Linked DNA regions of Pseudolabrys taiwanensis. The main gene of each other region encodes a partner of the protein of the gene in region 2 in a complex. Links are inferred from orthologs where the notes say so. Each region holds a gene or a part of one and is shown on either strand. Other genes may lie near its edges. The genes, in order: uvrB and DW352_RS25465.

What was found.
Region 1: the proteins of DW352_RS25465 (region 2) and uvrB are in contact, whole or in part, in a crystal structure (PDB 7EGT), measured with the Thermus thermophilus proteins. The link is inferred for Pseudolabrys taiwanensis from one-to-one orthologs. Residues at the interface, in WP_096412145.1 of Thermus thermophilus: His654, Arg656, Phe657, Gln666, Asp668, Glu669, Lys680, Arg681, Leu682, Ser683, Lys685, Tyr686, Ala687; in WP_096411307.1 of Thermus thermophilus: Glu23, Leu25, Arg26, Asp27, Gly28, Glu29, Arg30, Phe31, Arg55, Glu326, Asp327, Phe328, Glu379, Ser382, Gln383, His398, Gly400, Arg401.

What each region holds. Positions count from the first base shown.
Region 1 is NZ_CP031417.1:5,011,977-5,026,214, forward strand. Bases 5,560-8,917 are described here. They hold uvrB (excinuclease ABC subunit UvrB), read right to left. Parts: upstream 8,604-8,917; coding sequence 5,760-8,603; downstream 5,560-5,759. Other genes in these bases: DW352_RS23850 (hypothetical protein), read right to left, coding at 5,560-5,723; DW352_RS23860 (tripartite tricarboxylate transporter substrate-binding protein), read left to right, coding at 8,772-8,917. Also shown: DW352_RS23830 (beta strand repeat-containing protein), read left to right, coding at 1-1,231; DW352_RS23835 (hypothetical protein), read left to right, coding at 1,343-2,461; DW352_RS23840 (helix-turn-helix domain-containing protein), read left to right, coding at 3,251-4,003; DW352_RS23845 (HigA family addiction module antitoxin), read right to left, coding at 4,698-4,943; more of DW352_RS23850, read right to left, coding at 5,031-5,559; more of DW352_RS23860, read left to right, coding at 8,918-9,764; DW352_RS23865 (DUF1398 domain-containing protein), read right to left, coding at 9,771-10,166; DW352_RS23870 (MarR family winged helix-turn-helix transcriptional regulator), read right to left, coding at 10,178-10,627; DW352_RS23875 (cobalamin-independent methionine synthase II family protein), read right to left, coding at 10,760-11,911; DW352_RS23880 (antibiotic biosynthesis monooxygenase family protein), read right to left, coding at 12,110-12,409; DW352_RS23885 (CorA family divalent cation transporter), read right to left, coding at 12,485-13,486; DW352_RS23890 (GIY-YIG nuclease family protein), read left to right, coding at 13,800-14,090. UniProt on the Escherichia coli protein: The UvrABC repair system catalyzes the recognition and processing of DNA lesions. A damage recognition complex composed of 2 UvrA and 2 UvrB subunits scans DNA for abnormalities.
Region 2 is NZ_CP031417.1:5,343,377-5,357,581, forward strand. What follows is about bases 8,802-12,126. They hold DW352_RS25465 (ATP-dependent helicase), read right to left. Parts: upstream 11,744-12,126; coding sequence 9,002-11,743; downstream 8,802-9,001. Other genes in these bases: DW352_RS25460 (hypothetical protein), read right to left, coding at 8,802-8,848; DW352_RS25470 (Bug family tripartite tricarboxylate transporter substrate binding protein), read right to left, coding at 11,952-12,126. In the rest of the region: NAD-dependent DNA ligase LigA, read left to right, coding at 1-83; DW352_RS25400 (multidrug effflux MFS transporter), read right to left, coding at 195-1,418; DW352_RS25405 (aminopeptidase P family protein), read right to left, coding at 1,540-3,360; DW352_RS25410 (50S ribosomal protein L11 methyltransferase), read right to left, coding at 3,371-4,255; DW352_RS25415 (hypothetical protein), read right to left, coding at 4,267-4,533; DW352_RS27115 (hypothetical protein), read right to left, coding at 4,570-4,719; DW352_RS27205 (L,D-transpeptidase), read right to left, coding at 4,808-5,518; DW352_RS25430 (pyridoxamine 5'-phosphate oxidase family protein), read right to left, coding at 5,667-6,092; DW352_RS25435 (CAP domain-containing protein), read right to left, coding at 6,286-6,690; DW352_RS27455 (BA14K family protein), read left to right, coding at 6,848-7,258; DW352_RS25445 (septal ring lytic transglycosylase RlpA family protein), read right to left, coding at 7,325-7,711; DW352_RS25450 (hypothetical protein), read left to right, coding at 7,883-8,161; DW352_RS25455 (hypothetical protein), read right to left, coding at 8,202-8,507; more of DW352_RS25460, read right to left, coding at 8,657-8,801; more of DW352_RS25470, read right to left, coding at 12,127-12,935; DW352_RS25475 (dienelactone hydrolase family protein), read right to left, coding at 12,993-13,724; DW352_RS25480 (Vgb family protein), read right to left, coding at 13,746-14,205. UniProt on the Escherichia coli protein: A helicase with DNA-dependent ATPase activity. Unwinds DNA duplexes with 3'-5' polarity. Translocates on single-stranded DNA with 3'-5' polarity. Initiates unwinding more efficiently from a nicked substrate than double-stranded DNA.

The DNA.
Region 1 (14,238 bases), 330 kb from region 2 along the record:
GCAGGCCTTCTCGACGACGCAGGTGAACGCGCTGACGGCGCGCCAGCTCGGCGGCCTGACGACCTCCGCCATCGGCCTGTTCTCGAGCGATCAGATCGCCGCGCTGACCACGGCGCAGGTGCAGGGTCTGACCGCCGACCAGCTCAACTCGTTGACGACCGACGTGCTCGACTCCGTCGACGTCACCAAGGTGACGACGACGCAGGTCGCCGGCCTGACCACGACCGCCTTCGGCGCTTTGAGCGAGGAGCAGATCGCCGCGCTGACCACGAGCCAGATCGCGAGCCTGTCGGCCGACCAGATCGGCGTCCTGTCCGAGACCGAGGTCGGCATCCTCAGCCCCGACCAGATCGGCGCGCTGACCGCGACGCAGCTCGGCGACCTGACGGCCGGCGCGCTCGACCTGTTCTCGAGCGACCAGCTCGCGTCGCTGTCGACGACGCAGCTGCAGGGCCTGACCACCGATCAGCTCAACGGCCTGTCGACGGTCAAGCTCGACGCGCTCGACCTCAGCAAGGCCTCGACCACGCAGATCGCCGGCCTGACGACGACGGCGATCGGCGCGCTCGCCGAAGCACAGGTCGCGGCGCTCACCACGGATCAAGTGGCGAACCTCACCGCCGACCAGATCGGCGCGCTGACGACGACCGAGATCGGCAATCTCACCGCCGATCAGTTCGGCGCGCTCACCGGCACGCAGTTCGGCGGCATGACGGACACGGCGCTCGGCATGTTCTCGAGCGACCAGCTCGGCGCGCTCAGCACGTCGCAGCTGCAGGGCCTGACCACCGATCAGCTCAACGGCCTGTCCACCGACATGCTCAACGCGCTCGACGTGAGCAAGGCGTCGACGACGCAGACCTCGGGCCTCACGACCACGGTCATTTCGCAACTGACCGAAGGCCAGATCGGTTCGCTCACCGCCGATCAGGTCGCGAACCTGTCGGCCGGTCAGGTCGGCGTGTTCACGACGACCGAGATCGGCAACCTGACCGCCGATCAGGCCGGCGCGCTGACCTCGACGCAGATCGCGGGCCTGACGACGACGCAATTCTCGTCGCTGTCGGCTTCCGCCGGCATCCCGTCGCTGAGCGTCGCGGCGATCGCCGGCATCAGCGTCGACGACATCAACGCGCTGACCACCGAGCAGGGCAACGCCTTCACCCAGCCGCAGATCGACGCCATGAGCAACGATCAGTTCTTCGCGCTGCTCAACGTGGTAACTGCGTAGTCGCGGCGGCGCAGGCCGGGGTGACCGGCGCCCTTCGCCTGACCAAGACCTATTGACCCGCGCGGGCCGCCTTGGCCCCATAGCCGCGGGTGGGGTCTTGGGGGGCGGGCGATGACGATCCTTCAACGGACATTGCGGACCGTTGTGCTGTGCGGCGCCGCCGGTTTGGCGACGGCCGGCGCGGCGGCAGCGGCGGTCGAAACCGAGAAGCCGGTTGCCGGCCAGCAGGTGCGTTTCGCCCAGGGCACCTGGTCCGGCGTGCCGCAGCTGCGCGACGGCAAAGTGAGCCAGTGCGTGCTCGTCTCGCTGCGCCCGCGCAACGACACGAGCGGCACGGTCGAGACGCGGCTGAGCCTCGCGATCGGCCGCGGCGCAGGCTTCGCCTTTGGCCTTGGCGACAAGGCCTTGCCCGGCGAGCGCGTGATGGACGACGAGGCCGAGATCGTTCTCGACGAGGGCGCATCGATACCGGCCGTCGGCTTCGACGTGGTGCCGGCCGCCTTCGCCTTCCATCCCGGCGACGCCGCGGCGGTGCTCGCCGGCCTCGCGACGGCCAAGACAGTGCGGCTGCGTTCGGCCGGCGCCGGCATCGACACCGGCGCGATCGCGCTTGACCTGCCGCCCGCGGCGCTCGCCTGGCTGATCGCTTGCGGCAACACGTTCGCCATCGCCATCGACCGGCCGACCGATCCGAAAGCGCCCGAACTGCCGGCGCCGCGGCCGCGTTCGCCCGAAATCGCCTCCGGCCGGCCGACGGCCGCCGGTCCCGCCGGCATCGAGGACAAACAGAAGATCAGCGGCTGGGACGCTTCCGAACTGCGCGGGCCCGACGGCAAGGTCGTCATCTGCGTCATCCGCCGCCATTACGTCACTGGCGCGGGGAAGGACGCGCGGCAATTCGGCACCTTCCTGATGGCGAGCCGCACCAAGGGCCTGATCATGATGCTGAAGGACTCGGGCCTCAAGCAGCGCGGCGGCGAGACGATCGACGCCACCTTGTCGTTCGGCGGCAAACCGTTCACCGGCTTCACCGCGCAGATGCTCAGCGCCGACGAGATCGGCATCTTCCCGCAACACGGCCTCGCGCTCGCGCGCGCGCTCGACGATGCCGAACGCTTCAGTTTCAAATCGAAGATCGGCGGCATGGAGTTTCCGGTGCAGGGCGCGGTGTCGTGGCTGCGCGCCTGCGCGCGCCGGCACGGCTTCGGCTTCGAGGCGCCGTCGCCGTAAGCGCGGCGGCGGTGTGAGCTGGATGCGATTGTCAAACAGCGCGGCGTTTTTCCCGCAGGCCGCGTCTCGACGGATGAGGCCGATGTGTCCGCCTTATCCTTCGAGACGCCACGCTGCGCGTGGCTCCTCCGGATGAGGCTTCGCAGCGCGCATAGCTTCGCCGTCCCTGTTGTTTGTCCGGGCCCGGGGTGGCCCGCCTTCCTGAAGTCCCCGCACCCAGGGGGTCCGGGGGAGTCGACCCCCGCATAAAGCAGGGGAGACGGCGCGCCGGGCGGCGCGACGGTCTTCGTCCTGTGCCGCGCTCCGTTCATCACGAAGCGCGGGCGCCCTCCGGCGCGCCGTGGCGGCGTCTTCCAACGGCGGGCCGCGCTTTCAACGGAGGCTTCATCAAGGCCGAAGCACTCGGTGTCAGCGAGCTCCTCGCAGCGGGTCGTAGTGCCCGCGGGCGGGGACCGCCGCCGCTCGGGTGCGAGGAGGCGCGTTTTTCCTCCTCGGGCGCGAGCGCCGCATCCCACCCCGTCCTCGTAACGCCTCGCGACGACGCCCCTTGGTGGGTGGGATGGAGAGGATTATGATCTTAAATGCGGAAAGGTCAATAGTCCTAATTACGAATTTGATACTAGATAGCGGGATTTTCCACCGCTTTTCTCATAAGCCATTGTAAAGGCAACATAAATTAGAAATATAACGGAAAAAGTCAGGCCGTGATCGGCCTATTCTTGCAATTAGGCGGTATCGGCGTTATTCGTGTTTCCAGGGGTGCGAATCGTCGCGCGCTTTGGTGAACCTATGTCGGGCCGTAAGACCGTATCGGATATGACGCTCGAAGAGGTGCGCGCTGAGCGCATTCGGGTGACCCGAGAATATCTCGACCTTCTTGAAGAGAAGGAAAGAGAACTTGTGAGCGCGCCCGCCCCGACGCTCCCGGCGACCGAAATTACCCCTGATGATGTGCGGCTGGTTAAATGGCCGCTCCCCGACGCCATGCCTGTCGTCTTGGCTCTGAGCGACGAACCACAGACCGCCAAGGAGATCGTGGCTACTCTGAAGCGCGCCGGCCGGGAATTTGAGAGTGACAATCCGGTGCGCGCTGTCCGCGCCGCTCTCAAAAAGGCGATGGCTACAAACCACGATGTCTACACGGCTGGATGGGCCAAATATTACCTCAGGTCGAAATCGACTCGTAAAACAAGGCAAATCGAAAAGGCGTTTGCGAAAACTAATGGTACTGGCGGCCGCTCAACCAAAGAGCACGGACAGCGTACTGCGGAAGGTATTGCGAAGCGCCGTAGCCAGGGACTCGAAAAGTGGGGACGCGATAAAAAAGCTACTCCCGAAGTAGTCGAGCGCGCCAAAGAAATGATGCGAGGCGGCATGACTTTGAGAGAGACTTGCCGCGCCTTAGGCATCGCAATTCCGACGCTTTATCAGTATGGCGTCAGGCAGCGAGAACTGAAGAAAGAAGGGCAGTTACGTCAGAAGGAATTAGCTCTGGGCGACAAGACGGACGGAGACAACGTCGTCCGATTTGCCAAGGGCTAAAAAGAAAGCGCCCGCCGATTTTTCGGAGAGCGTTTCTCAATATCCCGATTGCATTGGGGCCGTGCATGCCCGTTGCAGTCGGCAGCCGGAATAGTCCGGCACGGCTTCTCTTCGCGGAGGGGTCACAACTGCCCGGCGGTCGACACGGCGACCGTCGGGAACTGGAGGTGCAACATGCAACCCATAATAGGGTGACATGAAGAACCGTGGCACGTCGTCGTCTCACCGGCGGCGTGTCACGGCCTCTATATACTAAGTACTTGAAAAGATTACAAGAGTCGCGTGTTTGGGACACGTTTCCGTCGCAAAATCAAAGACTTCTGATTTGTGATCCGGGCTTTGAAGCGAACCCAAAACCGGAGAAAACTAAGAACGACTTGCGGACATATCGAAAGGGCTCTCCGAGACCGCTGAAAGAGATTCCAACGCAGTTTGGTGATGAACGTCGCGTCGTTAAGAAGCTACCTAAACGCGCCGCCTCTTCCGCCAGAGCAGAACCGTTTCACGCGTAAGAAAAATCAGGCTCAGTGAGATTGTCGATACGTGAGGCGCTTTATCTTCACCGCTCTTTACGGTGAGCGCCGCGCGTTGCCCGGGGGCCGCCCCATCTTTCGAGACGCATCGCCATAGTGCTTTGAGGACGCGCGTAAACGCGCTGATGGCGATGCTCCTCAGGATGAGGCGGGGAGGGGCTTTAGGCCGTGTCGGTCACGCGCGTGATCTTGGCGAGCTCTTTGCCGATCGCGCGTTCGGCCGTCTCAACGTCGAAACGGTTTTGCAGATTGAGCCAAAGCTGCGTCGAGGTGCCGAGGGCCTTGCTCAGACGCAGCGCGGTGTCGGCGGTGATGCCCGTCGTCTCGGCGGCGATGCGCGCGACGCGCGTGCGCGGCACGCCCATCGCCTTCGCCAATGCGCCCGGAGAGAGCCCGAGCGGACGCAAGAACTCCTCGCGCAGGATTTCGCCGGGGTTGAAGGAGGTTGAAATCTCAATTGTGGCGTCGTGCCATTGCTGGTTTTGTCGATGTGCTCAAAGCTTCCAGTTCCACATCGTGAGTTTTTGAAGTGCCTCTTCTAAACTGCGTAAGTGGTGGTCTTTGTCTTCTATGCCGATACCGATGATGGTCGGCATGTGGCTGACTGCCAGCGCGCGATCGCTTACGGCTCGCTGACGGGCGGCGATCACATGCCTCCCAATCATCAGCTCGATCCCATTTTTGTGGCGCTCTCGGCCGGTGGCAATCACTCTCCGCACTATTGCGAGCACCTCATTCCCGAAATCGATAGCTTCTTGCCGGGTGGGAATGCGTCCTTGATGGATTACTTGGTTTCTAAACTCCACGTTCTGGCGGGTGAGCATCGGCGGAGACTCATATGTCTCTTGGAAGAATAACAATGCATAGGCACCGAGTTGTCGCTCCGAATGTTTAGAGAGGGATTTCCAAAACTCCTCCACTTCGGAAGCGACGTGACCTGTAGCTAGCAGTGCTGCCCACACAAAGAACTCAAAAGTTCGCTCCAGACTAGAAGCGAATGAACTCACAGCCTCGCGGAAATATCCGTCAAGAATGGCGCAAGCCCCTATGTCGAATAGAAGTTCAAATTTCTGCTGTTGGAGTATAGTGTAAGATCGATGTCCTTTCGGGCATTGAACGTCATAAAGTCCGCTATCTTCGATCTGAGCTGTGGCGATAAAGCGCGCGCTCGATACGTCGATTCTCATGCATTCAGCGCAGACAAGCGGCATTCGCATGCACCGTCACCGCCGCTTCTTATTCGCCTTGAACCCGCCGTGCTGGCCCGGCCGTCCCATGGTCGAGCGGCCGCCTTCGAGTGACGGCCCGCGCTTGGCCGGCACGCTCTCGACGCCCGGGCCCATTTCATCGAGGTTCGGCTTGCGCGGTTTGGATTTTTCATCGCGCGCCGGCTTGAACTCGTGCCAGGTGGCGATGCCCATCTCGTCGAGATGCGGTTTGTGCGGGCGGGAGGTGTCTTTGCCGCTACCCCCCTCCCGGCCGCGCTTCGCGCGGCCACCCTCCCCCGCAAGGGGGGAGGGAAGAGCCTTCGCCGTGGGATTGTCGAGCACCGCCATCTCGGTCTGACGCAAACGCTTGATCTCGTCGCGCAGGCGCGCGGCGGTCTCGAAGTCGAGATCGGCGGCGGCTTCGCGCATCTTGGTTTCCATGTCGGCGACGACCGCTTCGAGATTGTGGCCGATGGTCGCCGCCTCGGCGAATTCGCCGGCCTTGCCTTCGGCGGTCGCGATCAGCACGTGATCGCGCTCGTAGACGCTGTCGAGAATGTCGGCGATGCCGCGCTTCACGCTCTCCGGCGTGATGCCGTTCTCGGCGTTGTAAGCGAGCTGCTTCTCGCGGCGACGCGTGGTCTCGTCCATGGCGCGCTGCATCGAGCCGGTGATCTGGTCGGCATAGAGGATCACCTTGCCGTCGACGTTGCGCGCGGCGCGGCCGATGGTCTGCACCAGCGACGTCTCCGAGCGCAGGAAGCCTTCCTTGTCGGCGTCGAGAATGGCGACCAGCGCGCATTCGGGAATGTCGAGGCCCTCGCGCAACAGGTTGATGCCGACCAGCGCGTCGAAGGCCCCTAAGCGCAGGTCGCGGATGATCTCGATGCGCTCGAGCGTGTCGATGTCCGAGTGCATGTAGCGCACGCGGATGCCTTGCTCGTGCAGATATTCGGTGAGGTCTTCGGCCATGCGCTTGGTGAGCACGGTGATGAGCGTGCGATAGCCCTTGCGCGACACTTCGCGCACCTCGCCGACGAGATCGTCGACCTGCAGGCGCGCGGGGCGGATCTCGACCGGCGGATCGATGAGGCCGGTCGGCCGGATGACCTGCTCGACGAACACGCCGCCGGATTCGTTGAGCTCCCAGGCGCCGGGCGTCGCCGAGACGCCGACCGTTTGCGGGCGCATCGCGTCCCATTCCTCGAAGCGCAGCGGCCGGTTGTCCATGCAGGAGGGCAGGCGGAAGCCGTATTCGGCGAGCGTCGCCTTGCGGCGGAAGTCGCCTTTGAACATGGCGCCGATCTGCGGAACGGTGACGTGGCTCTCGTCGCAGAAGACGAGGGCGTTGTCCGGCACGTATTCGAACAGCGTCGGCGGCGGCTCGCCCGGCCGGCGGCCGGTGAGATAACGCGAATAGTTCTCGATGCCGGCGCAGGAGCCGGTGGCTTCCATCATTTCGAGGTCGAAGCGCGTGCGCTGTTCGAGCCGTTGCGCTTCGAGCAGGCGGCCGGCGGCGTTGAGCTGGTCGAGCCGCATGCGCAGCTCGGCCTTGATCGAGTCCATCGCCTGGATCAGCGTCGGGCGCGGCGTGACGTAGTGCGAGTTGGCGTAGATCTTCACGAACGCCAACTCGTCGGTCTTCTGCCCGGTGAGCGGGTCCATCTCCTCGATCTTCTCGATCTCGTCGCCGAACAGATGGATGCGCCAGGCGCGGTCTTCATAGTGCGCCGGGAACAGGTCGATGGTGTCGCCGCGCACGCGGAAGGTGCCGCGGGAGAAGTCGTGCTGCACGCGCTTGTATTGCAGGGCGACGAGATCGGCGATCAGCTGGCGCTGGCTGATCTGCCCGCCCTGCTTCAACGTAAATGTCATCGCCGAATAGGTCTCGACCGAGCCGATACCGTAGATGCACGACACCGAGGCGACGATGATGACGTCGTCGCGTTCCAAGAGCGCGCGCGTCGCGGCGTGGCGCATGCGGTCGATCTGCTCGTTGATCGACGATTCTTTCTCGATATAGGTGTCGGTGCGCGGAACGTAGGCTTCCGGCTGGTAGTAGTCGTAATACGAGACGAAGTACTCGACGGCGTTGTCGGGGAAGAACGACTTGAACTCGCCGTAGAGCTGCGCGGCCAAAGTCTTGTTCGGCGCCAGGATGAGCGCGGGGCGCTGCGTCTGCTCGATCACCTTGGCCATGGTGAAGGTCTTGCCCGAGCCGGTGACGCCGAGCAGCACCTGCGTGCGGTCGTGGCGCTTCACGCCCTCGACCAGTTCCTTGATCGCTTGCGGCTGGTCGCCCTTGGGCTCGAAGTCCGACTTGATCTTGAGCGGGATGCCGCCTTCGGACTTCTCCGGCCGCGGCGGGCGGTGCGGCGTCCAGGCGGCCTCCGCCGTGGCGAATTCCGGCCGGCCCTCGCGCAGCAGGCGTTCCAGGGATTGCGCGGTCGCCTCGACGCCCATCGACGACAGGCCGTGGCCCGGCTTCGGCAGGTCGGCGCGCGGCAGCCGATATTTCAGTTCATCGCTGAGGCCGAGTTCCTGCGCCAGCGCCGGATCGAGCCCGGTGATCGGCGAGCCGGTGTAGTCGGCCTGCGACGCTTCGTCGAAGCCCTTGGTCGATTTCCGCGCCAGATGTTCCGCGGCGTTGCCGGTGCGGCGGTCCCACGAATTGTCCGCCGGCGGCTGGATATTGGTGCCGGAGCCGAGGCCCGCGGTGCCACGCGCGATGCCCGGGTTGAGCAGCGCCGCGAGATCGTCCGGCGTCGCCGGCTCCTCGGGCCGCGCCGCCTTGGAGCGCGTGGGTTTCGCGGGGTCTTTGGACTTTTTGGGCTTCGATGTGTCGGGGGACTTCGCCATGGCCGGAATATGGGGCGAGTCCTTGGCCAAAGAAAGAAGCGCCGGGGATTTCATCCGCCCCAGAGAGCGCCACGGGCGACGCCGATTGACCGTGTGGCGGTCGGATGTTTGTCTTGGCTGCGGCGCCGTCTGTCGCAGTCATCGATTCCGCGCCAGGAGGTTGCCTTCGTGACATCGCGCCTGTTTTCGCGTCGCAGCCTGACGCTGTCGGCGATGGCTGCCGCTGCCGCCACCGCCGCTCTGCCGCGCGGCGCGCGCGCCGCCTTCCCGAACCGGCCGCTGCGCATTCTCGTCGGCTTCGCCGCCGGCGGCACCGTCGACTCGGTGGCGCGCGTGCTCGCGAACGGCATGAGCCCGATCCTCGGCCAGCAGGTGATCATCGAGAACAAGCCGGGCGGCAGCGGCAGCATCGCCGCCAATGCGGCGATCGGCGCCGAGCCGGACGGGCACACGCTGTTGTTCGGCATCTTCTCGCTGGCGGTCGCGCCCGCGCTGACCAAGCTGAGCTACGACACGACGCGCGATCTCACGGCGGTGTCGCAGGTCGCGAGCGTACCGCTGTTCATGCTCACCGCCGCCAACGCGCCGTACCGCAGCGTCGCCGATCTCGTTGCCGCCGCCAAAGCCGCGCCCGACACGATCACCTATGCGTCGGGTGGCGTCGGCTCTTCGGCGCATATGGCGGCCGAACTGTTCACGCGGCGCGCCGGCATCCGCCTCATTCACGTGCCGTTCCGAGGCAGCGCGCCTGCGCTGCAGGCGCTGATCGCCGGGCAGGTGCAGATGCTCTGGGATACGCCGACGCCGGCCATGCGCGATTTCATCACGCAGGGCAAATTGCGGGCGCTCGCCGTGATGACGCAAGCGCGCCTGCCGGCTTACGCGGATATCCCGGCGATCGGCGAGGTCGGCCTCGGCAACGATCTCGAGGTGCAGGCGTGGCAGGGCGTGCTGGTGCGCGCCGGCACGCCGCCGCCGATCGTTGCGACGCTCAACCGCGCCGTTGTCGACGCGATGTCGCAGCCGGAGACGCGTCAGCGCGTCGCCGCGGTCGGCGTCGAACCGATGGCGACCAGCGCGGCGGCCTTCGACTCCTTCTTCAAGTCGGAGGTCGCGCGCTGGACCGCGGTGGCGCGGCAAGCAGGCATCAGCACGCAATAAGCGCGCTCAGGTCTTCGCCGCCGGGAACGGCTCCACATAGGCGTTGCCGTCGCGTCCGACATAGACGGCTTTGCGGCCGCCGAAGAAGACCTCGTAGCTCGCGCAGCCGGCCGCCATGATCCGGCGCAGGAATTCGGCGTAGCCGATTTCCCGGCGCTGGATCGCCTTCACGGTCTCGGCGACGCCACCGGCATCGAAGGTCGCGGCGATCGCCGGCGCATCGGCAAGCGGCACGCGCTCGTCGAAGGATTCACTGCCGCCGTCGTAATAGGTGTTACGCAGCGCCATGAGATCGGTGCGATAGCTGACGACGCCCGCGCCGGCGAGCTTCTGCACCACCAGCGGGAAGGGCGTGTCGGCAAAGCTCGCGGTCATGCATTCGGCGATCGTGGCGGTGTTCATGGGGTTGCTCCTCACACGGTGGGGTTACTGTCGTCCAAAGCCTGAATCAGCCGCCGCAGACCGCGATGCAGGGCGCCGACATGCGTGCCGGCGAGCTGGCGCGCGATCTGCGCATGACTCTGGCTGGCGGCCTTGTTGATTTTGGCCAGCGCCTCCTGGCCGCGGGCATTGAGCACGAGGAAGGGCGAACTGCGGTGATCGGGATTGGTCTCGAAGCTGGCCCAGTTCTCCTTCACCAGCAGATCTGCGATGCGCTGCACGTTCTGGCGCGACACGCCAAGGCGTCGCGCGATCTGCGGCACGGTACGCGGATCGACGGAGGCCGCGCTCATGACCTGCCAACGCGCCTGGGTCTGGCCGACGGTCGCGGCGATCGCCTCGCCACCGTCGCGAAAACGACCGGCCAGCTCGTAGATGTCCGCCACGATCAGCGGCAAGAGGGATTTGGCGTCGGCATTCATGGTATTAGGATGTCAGAATGACAAGTAATTGTCAATATCGACGGCGGCCGGCGCGGGGGTGAGAACCCCGTGAAAAGGCGCGTGCGTGGAGCGTTGTCGTTTCTTGCCGCGGATGGACCGTGCTCGGGCCCCTTACGCCGCCTTCTTCCACAATTGCCGCGACGCCATCGCCGCGCCTTCGGCGAGCGAGGCCATTTTCATCCAGACGATCTTGGTGTCGACCTGCACGCGGCCGGCAAAGGTGCCGAAGCCGCAGTCGACGCCGGCGATGACGTTCTCGCGGCCGACCACGCTGGCGAAGTTCAGGATGCGGTCGCAGACCACTTCCGGATGCTCGATGGTGTTGACGGTGGAGTCGATCACGCCCGGGATGATGGTCTTGCCGGCGGGCAGCTTGACGTCGCGCCAGATCTTCCATTCGTGCTCGTGCCGCGCATTGGCGGCGGGGAAGGAGACGGCGGCCGGACGGCCGGTGAGCACGATGTCGACGATGTCCTTCAACGGCACGTCGGTGTGGCGCGGCGCCATGGTCGAGCCCCAGCACACATGCATGCGCATGCGTTCCGGCGGCAGATCGCGCACCGCTTCGTTCAGCGCGGCGACGTTGGTGGCGATGATCTTGCGGTACTCGGCGAGCGGCAGATCGAGATAGACCATGTGCCGCAGCATCGCGAGGTCCGGGCAATCGAGCTGCAGGATGAAGCCGGCGTCGACGATCGCCTTGTATTCCTGCCGCATCACGCCGGCGAGCGCGAAGATGTAGTCCTCGTCGTTCTTGTAGAAGTTGTTCTTGAGATAGCGCGCGATCTGGCCGGGCGAGGGCGAGGTCATGAAGATGTCGGCGGCCTTGACGCCTTCCATCGCGCGCTTGGCGAGATCGATGTCGGCCTGGGCGGCGGCGAAATCCTTCCAGCCGACGGGACCCGAACAGGCGGGACGGTGCTGGAAGGGCGAGGCGAACTGCTTGAGGATTTCGGCCAGCTCGGGAAACTCCGGCTCGCCGGTGCCCATCGGCGGCGCGCTCTCGCCTTCGAAGCCGGTCAGGCGGTCGAGCACATGCACCGTATAATCGGTGCGGCCCTGCTCGCCGTCATTGACGATGTCGATGCCGCATTCGATCTGTTTGGCGATGACGAGCTTCACCGCCTTGTCGACCGCCGCGGCGAGGGCGGCCTTGTGTTGCCCCGGCTCGCGCTGCTCGGCGATCAGCAGGTCGACCACCTCCTTGGTGCGTGGCAGGCTGCCGGTGTGCGTGGTGAGAATGCGGTCGACGCTGCGTTGCATGGCTTCAGCCTTTCATAACCTGCTATTCCGGTATGGGCCTCTCCGCTGTCATGCGCGGGCTTGACCCGCGCATCCATGATGCAGTTCCGTGCATGACCTTCTTACATTTTGGTTTGCCCGTTGCGGCTCATCATGGATTGCCGGGTCATAAGGCGTTCACGTCCGTCTTCGGCGGCCTATGCCCGGCAATGACCGAGACTAGAATCCCTTGAACACTTCCGTCACGTGCTCGACTTCCGGCGGCGTGGCGAAATACGGACCGACCAGTTTGCGCCATTCCTGGAAGTCGTCGGAACCCCGGAAGTCGACCGTGTGATTCTCCAGCGTCGCCCACTGCACGAAGAGACGATAGCGCTGCGGATTTTCGTGCGAGCGCTGCAGGGCCATGCCGGTGCAGCCTTTGGCGCGCTTGAACAAAGGCGCGGCCTTCTGCACGCCGCTTTCGAACTCGGCTTCCGTGCCGGGCTTCACATCGATCTGCGCAATTTCAAGGATCATGGACGGGACTTTCACGAGTGGAAATAAGCAACCGCGCCATTATGAGCCGCGCACGCGCGCATGGAAAGGTCGAAGTCAGAACGCGCGCAGCCGCCGCAATGCCCAATAGCAAGCCAGACCGGCGAGCAGCGCGATGGTGGCTGCCACCCAGGTGCCGGCGTCGGTGTTTTGGAACGGCAGGTCCTTGGTGTTCATGCCGAAGAAGCCGGTGACCAAAGTCGGCGGCAGGATGCACGCGGTGAGCACCGACAGCACGAACAGCCGCTGGTTGGTCACCGCCATCATCTTGGAGTCGAGCTCGTCGAGCAGCAGCCGCGCGCGCTCGTGCAGCGTGGTCATCTCGTGATCGATGGCTTCGAGCTTCTGGCCGAGGCGCCGGATGGCGCGGCCGACCTGCGCGTTGTCGGCGGCGACGCGCGCTTCCAGCCGCGCGAACATGCCGCGCAACTGCGCCAGTTGCCGGTGCACGCGCACCGCCTGCAAGCGCACGCGGCCGATGCCGGCGCGGTCGCCGATCGGCTCGTCGCGCATGAGATGATCTTCGGCATCGTCGAGCTCGTTGCCGAGCTTCTCGCCCATGCGGCCGACGGCATCGGCGAAATGGTCGACCACGGCGTCGAGCAGCGATAGCGCGGTGGGAAAGCGCTTGCCGGCGTCGACGGCGCGGCGGATGGCGTCGAGCGAATGCGCCGGCCGGTTGCGGGCGGTGAGCAGAACCTTGTCGGTCAGCACGAAGCGCAACCGGACGAGATCCTCGCCGGGCTCGGCGAACTCCTGGTGCAGATCGGGCAGCACGCCCATCACTTCCTGGCCGACGATGTCGAGCTGCAGATGCCGGTCCTGGCCGGTGAGCAGTTCGCGGGCGATGTCCGACACCGGCGCGCTCTGCGCGATCCAGGCGCGGCAGCGCGTATCGGCGAGCCCGAGATGCACCCAGGTCCAGCCGGGCCCTTGGTCGGTCAAGGCCTGGTCGACCTGCTCGTTGGCAATCGCCGCGGCCGTGCCGTCCGGACCGAAGCGATAGATCCAGACGATCCCGGTCGCCGGATGGGCATCGGCAAGGTCGGCGGTACGCATGCTTTCGTCCTCTTATTCGCTGCGCGGCAGTTTGACGCTGTGCCGCAGTGTTCTCCAGCCGATGACAGGACGATGACAACGGCGTGGACGACTGAGCCTGCCGGTATCCGGACGCGACGAAGGGGTGGTTATTTGTTGAAAGGTCCGTGCCGGCGAGAGGCGTGAGCACCTGCCGAGAACGTAGGGCTACCGGTTGCGGCACGTCATCATGGATGCCCGGGTCAAGCCCGGGCATGACGGAGAGTGTGGGGCGGCTGCCTTTCAACACGGTCATTGCCGGGCTTGACCCGGCAATCCATGATGCCGTCCCGCGATGGCAGCCTATTGGGTCTATTTGCTCACCAACAATCCGCGCAGCACGCTTTATGTGGGCGTGACGAACGATCTTGTTCGCCGCATCTACGAACATCGCGAAGGTCTGGTGAAAGGCTTCACGCAAAGTTACGGGCTCAAGATGCTCGTGCATTTCGAGCAATACGATGCGCCGTACGACGCCATTCAGCGCGAGAAGAACATCAAGCACTGGCCACGGCTGTGGAAGCTGCAATTGATCGAGGCGTCGAACCCACAGTGGCGTGATCTCTACAACGACATCACGCGCTGAGCTTCATCATGGATTGCCGGGGCATCAGGGCGTTCACGCCCGTCTTCGACGGGCTATGCCCGGCAATGACCGTAGGGAGGGGCGCCCCACATTCTCCGTCATGCCCGGGCTTGACCCGGGCATCCATGACGAGCTGCCGCAAGTGAGA
Region 2 (14,205 bases):
GCGCGGGCTCCAAGCTCGCGGAAGCCAAGAAGCACGGCGTGCAGGTGCTCACCGAAGACGAGTGGTTGAAGTTGATCTCCTAGTCATTCCGGGGCGGCCCGAAGGGCCGAACCCGGAATCCAGAAACGAGCACCGAGCCTCTGTCTGGATTCCGGGTTCGCTCGCAAGCGCTCGCGCCCCGGAATGACGAGTATCTATTCGCGTCGCATCGGCGTCCGCACCAGCGCGACATAGGCCACGCAGCCAAGCGAGATCGCTGCGACCGCCATCCAGGCCATCGGCAAGCCGGTTGCCGCGCCGACGAGCAAGAACGATACGATCTGCGTCGAGGCGGCGCCGACGGACATTTGCACAAAGCCGGCCATGCCGGAGGCGCTGCCCGCCGCCTGCGGCCGGATGCTGATTGCGCCCGAGATCGAGTTCGCCATCAGCAGGCCGTTGCCGTAGCTCACGACGAGCTGCGGCAGGAAGATCAAAGCCGGCGTCGCGTTCTTGAAGGTGGCGATCAGCGCCACCGTCACCACGCAGCCGATGAGTTCGACCACAAGGCCGGCGACGATGAGCGCGTCGACGCCGAAGCGCTGCGACAGCCGCGAAACCGTGAAATTGCCGCTCATATAGCCGAACGACATCACCGCGAACCACAGGCCGTACTCGGCTGACGAGCGCCCCATCAGCGTGATCACGACGTGGGGGGCGCCGCCGAGAAAGACGAAGAACGGCGCCGAGCCGAAGGCGCCGATGAGAACGTAACCGTAGAAGCGCGGATGGCGCAGCAGCCTGCGCCATTCGTCGATCAGGAGGCCCGGCGACTGCGGCGCGGCCGCCGGCCGCGTTTCCGGCAAGGTGAAGTAGGCCCAGATCACCGCGGTCGAAGCGAGCAGCGCAATGGCGACGAAGATCGCTTCCCAGCCGAACGCGGTGTCGAGCAGGCCGCCGATCAGCGGCGCCACCATGGGCGCAATCACCATCGCCGTCGTCACGAGCCCGATCATCCCCGCGGCGCGGTCGCGATCGTAGAGGTCGCGAATTATGGCGCGGCTGATCACCACGCCGCCGGAGGCGCCGATCGCCTGCAGGATGCGCGCGACGATGAGCATGTGGATCGAACTGGCGGCGATCGCGGCGAACGACACCAGCATATTGAGCGCGAGCGCGGCGAGGATCACCGGCCGGCGGCCGAAACGATCAGACAACGGGCCGAGCACGAGCTGCGCGGTGGCGAAGCTGAACAGGTAGAGCGACAGCGTGAGCTGCACGGTGGCGGTGTCGGTCGCGAGCGCTTTGACCAATGTCGGCAGCGCCGGCACAACGATGTTGAGCGTTGCCGGGCCGACGCCGGTCATCAGCATCAGCAGCGCCAGCAGCCGCCAATTGGTGGCGCCCGAAGATGACGTTGATGGTTTTGTATTGCGCATTCCTATTCTCAGTCATGCCCGGCCTTGTGCCGGGCATCCACGTCTTTCTTTTGTCAGAAGACGTGGATGGCCGGGACAAGCCCGGCCATGACGTCGGAGGGGCGGAAGACTAGCATTTGGCTTACAGCGGCCGCGTGGCGGCTGCGAGCCAGGCTTGCGTATGGCTGTCGACCAGCGGACCGACCACTTCATGCACACGCGCGTGGTAGCTGTCGAGCCAGTGGCGCTCCTTGCCCGTCAGCATGCGGGTGTTGATCAGCCGCCGATCGATCGGTGCGAGCGTCAACGTCTCGAACGCGTTGAGTGGTTTCTCGGCACCGGCCGGCTCGGGCGCGGCGATCACCAGCACTAGGTTCTCGATGCGGATGCCGTACTCGGCTGTCTTGTAGTAGCCGGGCTCGTTGGACAGGATCATGCCGCGCCGAAGCGTCACGTGTCCGAGCTTCGAGATACGCGCGGGGCCTTCGTGCACGGATAGATAGCTGCCGACGCCGTGGCCGGTGCCGTGATCGAAATCGAGCCCCGCCTGCCACAGCGCGTGGCGTGCGAAGGGATCGAGCTGCGCGCCGCTGGTGTTTTCGGGAAACACAGCCGTGGCGATGCCGATATGGCCTTTGAGCACGCGCGTGAAACGATCGCGCATCTCGGCGGTCGGCTCGCCGATGACGACGGTGCGGGTGATGTCGGTCGTGCCGTCCTCGTATTGCGCGCCGGAATCGATGAGGAACAGCTCGTTGACGCCGAGCTTGCGATTGGTTTCGCGCGTGACACGGTAGTGCACGATCGCGCCGTTCGGACCGGCGCCGGCAATGGTCGGGAAGGATATGTCCTTCAAGAGCCCGGTCTCGCGGCGGAAGCTCTCCAGCGCCGCCACCGCGTCGATCTCGGTGAGCGTTCCCCGCGGCGCCTCGCGATCGAGCCAGGCCAGGAAGCGCGTCACCGCCGCGCCGTCGCGGATATGGGCGGCGCGCATGCCGGCGATCTCGGCATGGTTCTTCACCGCCTTCATCAACGTGATGGGGTCGGCGCCGGCGGCGGGCTTGCCGCCGCGCATTTGGACTTCGCGCGACAATGCGTCGGCCGCGCTCGCCCCGTCGAGCCGAACCGTCTTGTCCTTGAAGGCGGCGAGATCGCCGGCAAGCGCAGCCGGTTCGCGCACGTCGGCCACGTCTTCGAGGGCGTGGCGCGTTTCGTTGTCGAGCTTGGCGCCGTCGACGTAAAGCGCCGGGCGGCCGTCGCGCGGCACGATGGCGAAAGCGAGGGCGAGCGGCGTATGCGCGATGTCGGAGCCGCGGATGTTGAACGTCCAGGCGACGTTCTGCGGATCGGAGACGACGAGCGCATCGGCACGCAGCTTCGTGAGTTCGCCGCGCACGCGTTGCAGCTTTTCCGCGGCGCTTTCGCCGGCGAGCTTGATGTCGCGCAACGTCACGGGGCCGGATGGCGGAGCGGGGCGGTCGTGCCACAGCGCGTCGATCGGGTTGTCCTCGACCGCCACCAATTCGGCGCCGGCGGTGGCCGCGGCTTGGCGGAATCGTTCGACCTGATCGCTCGTGTGCAGCCAGGCGTCGTAGCCGACCTTCTGGCCCGCGGTGACGTTCTGTGTCAGCCACTGATCGGGCGGCGTCTCGACGAGATGCGCGATTGCGAACACGTTCTTGTCGATCTGCGCATCGGCCTGCACGGTGTAGCGGCCGTCGACGAAAACTGCCCCTCGGTCATGAAGGACGATGGCGAAACCGGCCGAGCCGGTGAAGCCCGTCAGCCAGGCGAGGCGTTCCTCGCTCGCCGGCAGGTACTCGTTCTGCTGGCGGTCGGCGCGCGGCACGAGAAAGCCGTCGAGGCCGCGCCGCGTGAGCTCGGCGCGCAGGGCGGCGACGCGGGCCGCGCTCGCGGCGCGCTCGCTGGAATCGTCGAACGTCTGAAAGTGTGCTTTGAACATGGCCGGCACTTTAGCCGCCCGCGCGCCGCAGGACGAGCGTCATCCAGCCGTCGAGCGGGAACCGCTTCTCGAGCACCAGGCCCTGCGCGCGATACGCGGCAAGCGCGGCGTTGGCATGGCCCGGCAATAGACCCGAGAGCACCACGCGCGCGCCCGGCGCGGCGAGGCGGGCCAGCGGACGCGCCATGCGCACCAGCGGGCCAAGCAGGATATTGGCGAAAATCAGATCGTAAGGGCCGGGCGCGGTGAGCGCGCGGCGGCCGACGCCCGCGGCGGTGACGAACGTGATGAGCGGCGCGACATGATTGAGCCGCGCATTGTCGCGCGCCACCGCCACGGCCAGTGGGTCGATGTCGCTGGCGACGACGGGCGCGCGCAACGCCTTGGCCGCGGCGAAGGCGAGAATGCCGGAGCCGGTGCCGACGTCGAGCACGCGGCGGAAGCGGCGGCGATGCGCCAGATCGTCGAGCGCCAGCAGGCAGCCGCGCGTGGTGCCGTGATGCCCGGTGCCGAACGCGAGCGCCGCCTCGATCTCGATGCCCAGCGCATGCGACGGCACGCGCTTGCGGTCGTGGGCGCCGTGCACCAGGAAGCGACCGGCCGGCACCGGCTTGAGGCCTTCGAGACTTTGCGCCACCCAGTCGGTGGCGGCGATCGGCTCGAGCGTCAACGCCGTTGCGGCTTTGTCACCCGCGGCGAGCCGCACCAGATCGCGCAGCGCCGCTTCGTCAGGCGGAAAACGGAAGTGGATGGCAACGTGCCATTGGCCGCTGTCGTCCTCGAAGGCGGCGCAGGCGGTATCTTCGGCGTCCAGGCTCTCGCCAAGGAACGCCGCGACGCGGCGAGCCGTGGCCTCGTCGCAGGACAGGCGCGCGACGGTCGTGGGATTGTCCATCGGAAAGGCGCTTAACGCTTGTCCTGCGGCACGTGGAGGATGCGCGCGAAGGAGCCGTCCGCGGTGATGGGGAAGATCTGGCCCGAATAGGTGGCGAGCGAATGCTCCGACCAGGTCCACATCTGGCCGGTCTTGCGGTCGAGAATGAGGACCTTGCCTTCGGGCTGGTGGCGGCCGGAGAGGCGCACCATATCGTAGCGCCCGGCGTGGCGCGGCTCGGCGAAAGCTTGCGTCGCGGCGCCGATTAGGATCGCGGCGACGAGCAGGCGGGACAGCATCGGATGCTCCTTCGAATCCACCCCGCCACTATAGCCTCAATGCCGCTTGAAGTACTGGACCTCGCGCTCGTGCTGCACAGCGGCCGCCTTGGTGTCGAAGGTGCCGAGGTTGCGCCTTTTGCCGGTCTTCGGGTTCTTCTTACGGGAATACAGCCGGTATTTGCCGCTCGCCAGTTTGCGGATCATGGTTCACCTCCACCCGCTCAAGCCGGGCGCCGTGCGTTTCGTTCCGTGATCGAAACGCGCGGTGCGCCGGCTTTAAGCTGGCGCAGGCTCACCAGCCGAACGGCAGGAAGCCCGGCGGCGGGTTGTTCGAGCCGGCGCGGTAGTAGCGGCGTTCGACCGGAGGGGGGGCGGGCTGGTCGCGATAGTAGTAATAGTAGCGGCCGGAGTTGTCGTAGCTGCGGGCGCGCACGGGGCGCTGCGGCTGGCGGGCGACGTAATCGCCGTACTCGTCGTCGGTCGAGTAATAGCGCTCGTAATCCTGCGCCTGCTGCTGCTGCGACGGCCGCGCCGACGGCCTGCGGGCGACCGGTACGCCGGCGCTCGGGATTTCGCCCTCGAGCACGACTTTGGTATTAGCCATTTTGTTTTTCTTCACGAGGTCCCAGAGGATCTCGGAATTGGCGCGCGAGAGGCGCACGCAGCCATGCGACACCGGCTTGCCAAGATTCTTGGCATCGAGCGTGCCGTGGATGGCGTGGCCTTTCATGGTGAAGAAGATCGAGTTCGGCATCGGCGCGTCGTCCCACTCCTTGGAGAAGTGGTCCTTCTCCATGCGGAACGGCTTCCAGTCGCCGCTCGGCGTATCGTAGCCGGAGGCGCCGGTGGACACCGGCCAGACATAGAGCTCCTCGCCGTCCTCAACGACGGACATCCGCTGCGCCGATTTGTCGACGGTGATGAGAAGCTCGGCCCGGGCGGGCACGGCGGCAAGAAACGCCGCGAAGCCGGCGACGGCGATGCAGAGCTGAGGGATACGCATAGACTTACTCCAAACCCCCGGATGAACGGGAACCCTAGCACGTGGTGAGGGGGCAAATGTGACCGATCACGGAGTTGTCAATGCGGCTGGCGCACGACCGTTCCGTCCCCGCCGCGCACCAGTACGGACCGCGCGCGGCGCCGCAGCCTCAGAGTAACACTTTGCCGCGGGCATCCAGCGCCTTGTCGATTTTGACCAGCGCGGCGATGCCGGTGTCGGCGCCGACATGGGTCTGCTCGCGCGGCAGCAGCAGCGAGAAGACCTTCTGGTGCACCGGTCCGCTCTCGATCAGCTCGACCTTGCCGAAGAAGCGGATGAAGCCGCTCTCGAGGAGGCCGTCGCGCTGTGCCTTGAAGTTCGAATACATGATGCACACGCGCGGATCGTGCTGGAGATTGTCCAGCGCGCCTTTCTTGGAGCGCTCCCACCAGGCGAGATGCGCATCGTCGTAGACGACCATGCTGCCCTTCGGCGCGATGTTCGGCCCGAGCGGACCGCTGGTGGCGACGAGGCAGGGATAGCCATCGTCCCAGGCGTTGCGGATGAGCGTTTTCAGCGTGTCGGAAAGCGGCATGGTGAGAGGACTTTCTGAGGAGGCCAGCGGCCAGATAGCGTGGCCTCTCGGTTGTCATGGCCGGGCTTGACCCGGCCATCCATGAGGCCGCGAGGCATTGGAAGTCTTAGTCGTAAGTCTGCTGAATGTGAATCTCATCATGGATGCGCGGGTCAAGCCCGCGCATGACCGTCCACTGTGGCGGCGCAGAATGTCAATTCCCCAGCTCCAGCACCCAGTATTTGCGTCCGTTCTCCGCCGTCGCGGAGGCGAGGCCGTAATGCGTGATGTTGCGCATCAGCATGTTGCGGCGATGGCCCGACGACTGCGCCCAGGTGCGGAAGGCGCACGCGGAATCGGCGCAGCCGACCAGCACGTTCTCGGCCGCGGCCGACGACACGATCGCGCCGAGGCGCGCGCGAAAGCCATCGTGATCGAGCCGGCCGCGCCGCGCGAGGTCGTGCGCATGACTGTGCGCGGCGGCCGCGAGCGCGGAAGAGACCGACAGCCGCGGCAGCTTGTGCTGGGCACGAAACGTATTGATGTCGAGCGCCTGCGCGGCGGCGCTCCCGGTGAGCAGGGCGGCGGCAACGAGCGCGACGGGTCGAAAGGCGGACATAGGCTTCCTTCGCGTGGGTGGGCGGCGGCGGCCCTTTTACCGGCCTTGCGGTGCGGACCTACCAAAGGCCGCGATCGTTCATAGATTAAGATCAAGGCGATGCCCGCGCCACCGGCGTATTCAGACGGCGTGGGGGCCTTCCCAGCGAGGGCGTGCGATGTCGTGGCGTGTGTTTCTGGCCGTTGTGGCGGTCGCGCTTGTGAATGTGGCGGTTGGCCTCGATTGGCTGAGCACGCCTGCTGCGCCGCCGCGCATATCGAGCCTGCAAGTGCCGATCGCTTATCCGTCGCCGCCGAGCCCGCCACCGGTGGCCGCGACGCCTGCTCCCGCAGCGCCCGCGCCCGCGCCGGTTCAAGCCGTCGCACCGCGGCAGGCTCCGGCCCCCGCCGCCAGCGCGACTGTCGCGCCGCCGCCCGCCGTCGAGGCGAGCGAAGCCCGCGCACAGGCGCCGGCCGCGCCGCCCGGCTGCAACGTCGCGGCCTGCGAAGGGCACTACAAGAGCTTCCGCGCGTCGGACTGCACTTATCAGCCGAACGACGGTCCGCGCAGAGTGTGCCGCAGGAAGTGACGGCGCGTTATTGCGCGCCGCGGTGCAGGCTCTTCAACTCACGCCAACTCATTCGATCAGAAGCGCTCAGCTCACGCAGAGATACTGCGCGCCGCTCATGCCGAGGCGGCGCGCCGCGCCGTGCGCGAGATCGAGCCGCGCGCCCATGCGATACGCCGTGCCGTAAGGCCCGGTGTCGTTGACGCGCACAACGAGCGAACGGCCGTTCTTCGGATTGGTGACGGTGAGCGATGTGCCGAGCGGCCAGGTGCGCGCCGCGGCGGTGTTGCCGTTGGCGTCGAAGCGCTCGCCCGTCGCGGTGCGCTTGCCCGATGAATAATGGCTGGCCAGTACTTCCTGTCCGGCGCAGCTGCCGGACTTCTTCACGTATCGATGCACGGTCGACCAGCCGCCGGCATTGGCGGCGGTGACGGCGACGAGGCCCAAAGCGAGCCCCAGCCAAAGAGCCTTCATGAATAAAATCCCCGACTAATGTGTGATGAGGGGCCGTAAATCGGGGAAATGGGGCGAGAGCAGGGCGCGCCGGGTCGGGCGGTAGCGCGTTATGTCAGCTGGTCACCGCTTGCCGAATGGCCAAGGTCCGCTACGATGCGGGTATAATTGTCTCACCACAACCAGCCCGCCATGCCGTTTTTCCCCGGACATCGCGCAGCGATCGGCGCCATCGCTGTGGCCGTCATCGCCGCCAGCCTGCCTGCGACCATGCCGGCCGCCGCGCAGGCGCCTGCCGCGCGCGCTGCCGGCGGCTTTACCGTCGCCGGCGTGGCCGGACGCAAATGCGCCTGCACCCGGGATTACCGGCCGGTCTGCGCGCTGATGCCGAACGGCGCGTGGCGCACGTTCTCCAATGCCTGCACGGCCGCTTGTGCCGATGGGACCGTTATCCGGCGCGGCAAGTGTTGAGCTCACGCCGGGCGGCCGCCGCGCGGGCCCGCGACGCCTCTCACCTTCTTCCCTTCGGCTTCGTCAGTGCATCGGCCACGCTGCGCGGCCGGCGCGCGCCGATGACCTGAGCGGTGCACTTATTGTCGGCTGAGCAGAACACCGTGCAATCGGTGCCGGCTTTGCCGGCGCAATCGGTGCCGCAGCCATAGCCTCGGGCGTCCTGCGAGAACGTGCCGCCGGCTTTGTCGCACGCGCCCTTGAGCTGATCGCTCGACGTCTTGGGCAACGTCAGGTCGCGCGCCAGCGCGGCGCCGGAAAGCGCAAACGCGCCGGTGAGGATGAGCACGGCGGTCAGATGTCGCAAAGGCACGCTCCCGATGGATCGCGCCGCCCTTGCATCGATTATGTCACAGCAGGCGCGCCCGGGAAGGGGCTTGGCCTTCGGCCTTGCCGGCGGCCTTTACGGTGAGAGAAGAGGCTTGCGGAGCGGCGCTGCCGTCCGCCGGGCGTCCTTTAGGCGTCGGCCGGGGTCTCGTCGTGCGCCTGTTCATCGCTCTCGTCGGGCGCGCCATTGGCGCGTTCGGCCAGCAGCAGATAAGCACGCGCCATGCCGGCAAAGCCGGCGCGCAACAGCGGCTCTTTTTGCGCTTCGGCCGCGACGAACAATTCGCGGGCTTTGACGCTGTAGTCGATCGAGGCTTGCATGGCCGCGGGGTCTCCGACGCGTTACTGCGCGCATATAATGTTCGGATGGCGGTTTCGTTCCCTGAAGGCGGGTGCAGGTAGGGCCGCAGGTAACCCCTGCGGCAGCGCGCGGTATCGTGGGACGCGGGCTGCGATGCCGCGCAATGGCGGCGTTCACACCCGTTCGACGAAGCTATCCACCACGCGCTTCTCGCCGGCTTTGTCGAAGGCGATGGTGAGCTTGTTGCCGTCGACGTTGACGACGTTGCCGTTGCCGAATTTCTGATGGAAGACGCGGTCGCCCACTTTGAACGAGGACGACGCGCCCGTGGACTTGGCGATCAGTTCGCCTTCGATGGTGAGCGGCGCGCGTTTGGGCGCTAAGCGACCGGCGCTTTGCGCGCGGCCACCCCTCTCACTCAAGGGGGGAGGGGACGATGCGGCGTCGTCGTCCGCATAAGCGTCGCTGTCCTGGTCGAACACGCCGTCGGGCACATAGCGCGGCGCGCCGCTGTCGGAGAAGCCGCCTTTGCCGCGCCGCTGCTGCGCGCGCTGCCAGCCGGGCGTGGAATAGGTCGAGCCGAACGAGCCCATCTCGTCGAAGCGGCTCGGGCCGTAGCCCGACATGCCGAAGCCGCCGGTGCCGCCCGCGGCCTCCTTCACCTCGACATGCTCCTCCGGCAGCTCGTCGAGGAAGCGCGACGGCACGTTCGACGACCACAGGCCGTGGATGCGCCGGTTGGCGGCGAAGTAGATCTTGGCGCGCTTGCGCGCGCGCGTGATGCCGACATGGGCGAGGCGGCGCTCTTCCTCGAGGCCGGCGCGGCCCTGGTCGTCGAGCGAGCGCTGATGCGGAAACAGGCCTTCCTCCCAGCCGGGCAGGAACACGGTGTCGAACTCCAGGCCCTTGGCCGAGTGCAGCGTCATGATGCTGACGGCCTGCTCGTTGTCGGCGCTGTCGCGGTCCATCACCAGCGAGATGTGTTCGAGGAAGCCTTGCAGGTTCTCGAACTCCTCCATCGAGCGCACCAGCTCCTTGAGGTTTTCCAGCCGTCCGGCGGCGTCGGCGCTGCGGTCCTTCTGCCACATCTCGGTGTAGCCCGACTCGTCGAGGATGATCTCGGCGAGCTCGTTGTGGGGCAGCGTCTCCTTCTGCTTGGCCCAGCGGCCGAAGCTTTCCATCAGCGTGCGCAACGCGGTGCGCGGCTTCGGCTTCATCTCGTCGGTGGCGGACAGCGCGCGCGCGGCCTCCGTCAGCGGCACTTTGTTCTTGCGCGCATAGTCGTGCAGCATCTGCAGCGCGGCGTCGCCGAGGCCGCGCTTCGGCGTGTTGACGATGCGCTCGAAAGCGAGGTCGTCGGCCGGCTGCGCGACGACGCGCAGGTAGGCGAGGGCGTCGCGGATTTCCGCGCGCTCGTAGAAGCGCGGGCCGCCGATGACGCGATAAGGCATGCCGAGCTGGATGAAGCGGTCTTCGAACTCGCGCATCTGGAACGACGCGCGCACCAGGATCGCGACCTCGTCGAGCGGATGGTCCTCGCCGCGGTCGCGCGCCTCGCGCTGCATCTGCTCGATCTCTTCGCCGATGGCGCGGGCTTCTTCCTCGGAGTCCCACGCGCCGGTGACCTGCACCTTCTCGCCGAGTTCGTCCTCGGTGCGCAGCGTCTTGCCGAGGCGGCCTTCGTTATGCGCGATGAGCGCGCTCGCGGCGGCGAGGATGTGGCCGGTGCTGCGATAGTTGCGTTCCAGGCGCACGACCTTCGCGCCCGGGAAGTCGTGATCGAAGCGCAGGATGTTGTCGACCTCGGCGCCGCGCCAGCCATAGATCGACTGGTCGTCGTCGCCGACGCAGCAGATGTTTTTTTGGTGCGTCTGCGATGCGCTTGGCAAAGCCGCTTGTGCGCTTTCCTCTCCCCTTGCGGGAGAGGGTGCCTGAGCGGCGTCAGCCGCGAAGGCGGGTGAGGGGTCAGTGCTTGCCGGCATATCGAACGTATCGGCGAGTTCGAACCCCTCATCCGGCTCGCCTTCGCTTTGCTCAGGCGATCCACCCTCTCCCGCAAGGGGAGAGGGTTGCGCTGCGGCTTGCGGCGACGTGCTCGGTACATTCTGCGACAGCAATCTCAGCCACAAATACTGCGCGACGTTCGTATCCTGATATTCGTCCACCAGGATGAACCTGAAGCGCTGCTGATACTGCTTGAGCACATCCGGGTTCTGCCGGAACAGGCGAATGCACTCCAAGAGCAGGTCGCCGAAGTCGGCCGCGTTCAGCGTCTTCAGCCGCTCCTGATAGGCGGTGTAGAGCTTCTTGCCCTTGCCGTTGCCGAAGCTCGCGGCTTCGCCGGCCGGCACTTGCTCCGGCGTGAGGCCGCGGTTCTTCCAGCCGTCGATCAGCATCGCCAGCACGCGCGCCGGCCAGCGTTTGTCGTCGAGCCCCTCGGCTTCGACGAGCTGCTTGAGGACGCGAATCTGGTCGTCGGTGTCGAGGATGGTGAAGTCGCTCTTGAGACCGACCATCTCGGCGTGGCGGCGGAGGATCTTCACGCCGATGGAATGGAAGGTGCCCATCCAGGGCATGCCCTCGGCGACCGCGCCGACCATCATGCCGACGCGCTCCTTCATCTCGCGCGCCGCCTTGTTGGTGAAGGTCACGGCGAGGATCTGCGAGGGATGCGCCCGGCCCATGTTGAGGATGTGCGCGATGCGCGTGGTCAGCACGCGCGTCTTGCCGGTGCCGGCGCCGGCCAGCACCAGCACCGGGCCGTCGAGCGTCTCCACCGCCGCCCGCTGCTCCGGGTTGAGGTCGGTGAGATACGGCAGATTGCTGGCGCGGGCGGCCATCGCCCGGGCGGCAATCCCGCCGGCGGCGGGGCGCGGGGGCACGGATACGGGAGCGGAACGCGGGGACTCGGCCATCTTTCCAAGGGGTTAGAGAAGGCCGAGACAACGGCCACCATAGATTCTCTCTAGCCCAAAGATGGCATTCGTGGGCCCGTATTTCGAGGGGCGGACCCCGCCGGCCGCGCCGGTTCCAACGCTTTCCGTCGCGACATCCCAGCTATTTCGGCGCGGCAGGGCGGGCAGGGCGCCGCCCTGCCCGCAGAACGGGTGGATCGCGCGCGCTTTACTGCGGCTTGTATTCTTCGCGCTTGGTGTTGGCGATCTTGATCAGGGTCTCGGCGGCCTTGCGGTCTTCGACCAGAAACGCGGCGAAGGCCTCCGGCGTGGTCGGCGCCGCGACCACAGACTGCTGCTCGAGATAGGCCACGAACGCGGGCTCGCTGAACAGCGTCACGAAGGCGCTGTTGATCTTCGCGATGACCGCGGGCGGCGTGGCTTTTGGCGCCACGATGCCCCACCAGCCTTTGCCGGGATAGCCGGGCAGGCCCGCTTCGTCGAAGGTAGGCACATCCGGCAGGAGCGGCGAGCGCTTGGCCGACGAAATCGCGAGTGCCTTGACGTTGCCGGCTTTCACCAATCCGAGGAAGTTGCCGACCCCGAAGCGCGTCGCTTGCACCTGGTTGGCGGCGACAGCCTGTGCCGCGGGCCCGCCGCCGGCATAGGGCACGCCGACGATCCCGGTGCCCCACTGGTTGTTGAGCCACTTCAGGAACAGATCGGGGAACGAGCCGTCGCCCAAGGTCGCGAAATTGAGGCCGTCGGGTTTCGCCTGCGCCATGCCCTTGAGCTCGGCGATCGTGTTCACGCCAAGCGCGGACGAAACGAACAGCCCTTCGTTGAGAAAGAAGAGCCGCGTGATCGGTGCGAGATCGCGCGCGGGATCGTAGGGCAGCTTGGCGTAGTGAAGCGGATTGTACGACATGGCGTCGTGGTGCAGCAGGCAAAGCGTGTAACCGTCGGGCGCGGCTTGCGCGCAAGCCTGTGCCGCGATGATGCCGCCCGCCGTGCCGCGGTTCTCGATGATCAGCGGCTGGCCGAGCCGTTGCGACAATTCCTGTCCGGCCTTGCGGGCGATGACATCGGTGACGCTGCCGGCGGCGATCGACACGATCAGCCGGATCGGCCGGTCAGGATAAGTCTCTGCATGCGCCGTGGCGGCGCCGAATGTGAGAACAAGACCTAAAGCAACGCGCGCGACTTTCCCCATGACGTTTTCCTTCCCCAGTTATCGATTGTTGTCGTTCTTTTGAGCATGCGTTTTTTCTTAGAGCTTGCCTTCGAAGGCAGCCGTCGCGAAGGCGTCGAGCATCGCGTAGCTCTGCCGTGCCGCGCCCGGGTCGTAACAGGCGATGCCCGGCACATCGGATTCGATCTCGCAGAAGGAATGCAGCAGGCCGCCGAAGACGAGCATCTGCCATTTGGCGTCGGCGGCTTCCATCTCCGCCTCGAAAGCATCGCGGTCGCTCTTCGGCACCACAGGATCCTTGGCGCCGTGCATCACGCAAATGGCCGCTTTGATGTCGCCGGGCTTGGCCGGCAGCGGCGTCAGCAGGTCGCCGTGCAGGCAGATCGCCGCCTGTATGTCGGCGCCGCTGCGCGCGAGCTCGAGCACGTTGCCGCCGCCGAAGCAGAAGCCGGCCGCGGCCTGTCGTTTCAGATCGCCGATGGCGCGTTTGCTGCTTTCGGCGCGCAACGTCTCCAGCGCCGCAACGATGCGCCGCCGTCGTTCAGGCGCGTCGGCACGCACGGCGTTGGCGAGGGACATCGCTTCCGGCGGGCTGTCGGGAACCTTACCCTCACCGTACATGTCGGCGACGAAGGCGACGTACTTGTTGCCGGCGATGGCGGCCGCGCGCTCGATCGCTTCATTGCTGACGCCAAGCCAGTTCGGCGCCATCAGTAGCAACGGCCGCTCGCCGCTCGTGTGCTCGTCGTAGACCAGGGCGCCGCGGCCGACGATGCCGCCGGCCCGATACTCGATCCATTCAACCGTCACATTTTCCCCCTTCTCCGGCGGTCAGCCGAGAATGATCTCACCGATCAGCCCGGCGTCGTATTGCGTGAAGTAAAGTCGTCCGTTCGACAGCCCGGCAATGCAGCGCGCGCCGCTGGCCTTCGTCGGAATGTCGTATTCGGCGATCAAGGTGCCGTCCGGTTTCATGTGACCGATCTTGTTGGCGAAGTTTTCCGTGCACCAGAGATTGCCGTCGGCGCCGATAGCAACGCCGCGCAGCGACGCATTCGGCGTCGGAAACACGAAATCCCGAAAGGTGCCGTCGCGGTCCAGGCGACCGAGCGCATTGGCACCCGTCTCGACGAACCAGATGCTGCCGTCGTCATACGTGACCATCGCGCGCGGCTGGCTGTCGCGCGTCGGGATATCGAACTCGGTGACCGCGCCGTCGACGCTTATCCGTCCGACCCGGTTGCCGGCCGCCTCGCTGAACCACAGCGCCCCATCGCGCACCACGATCGAC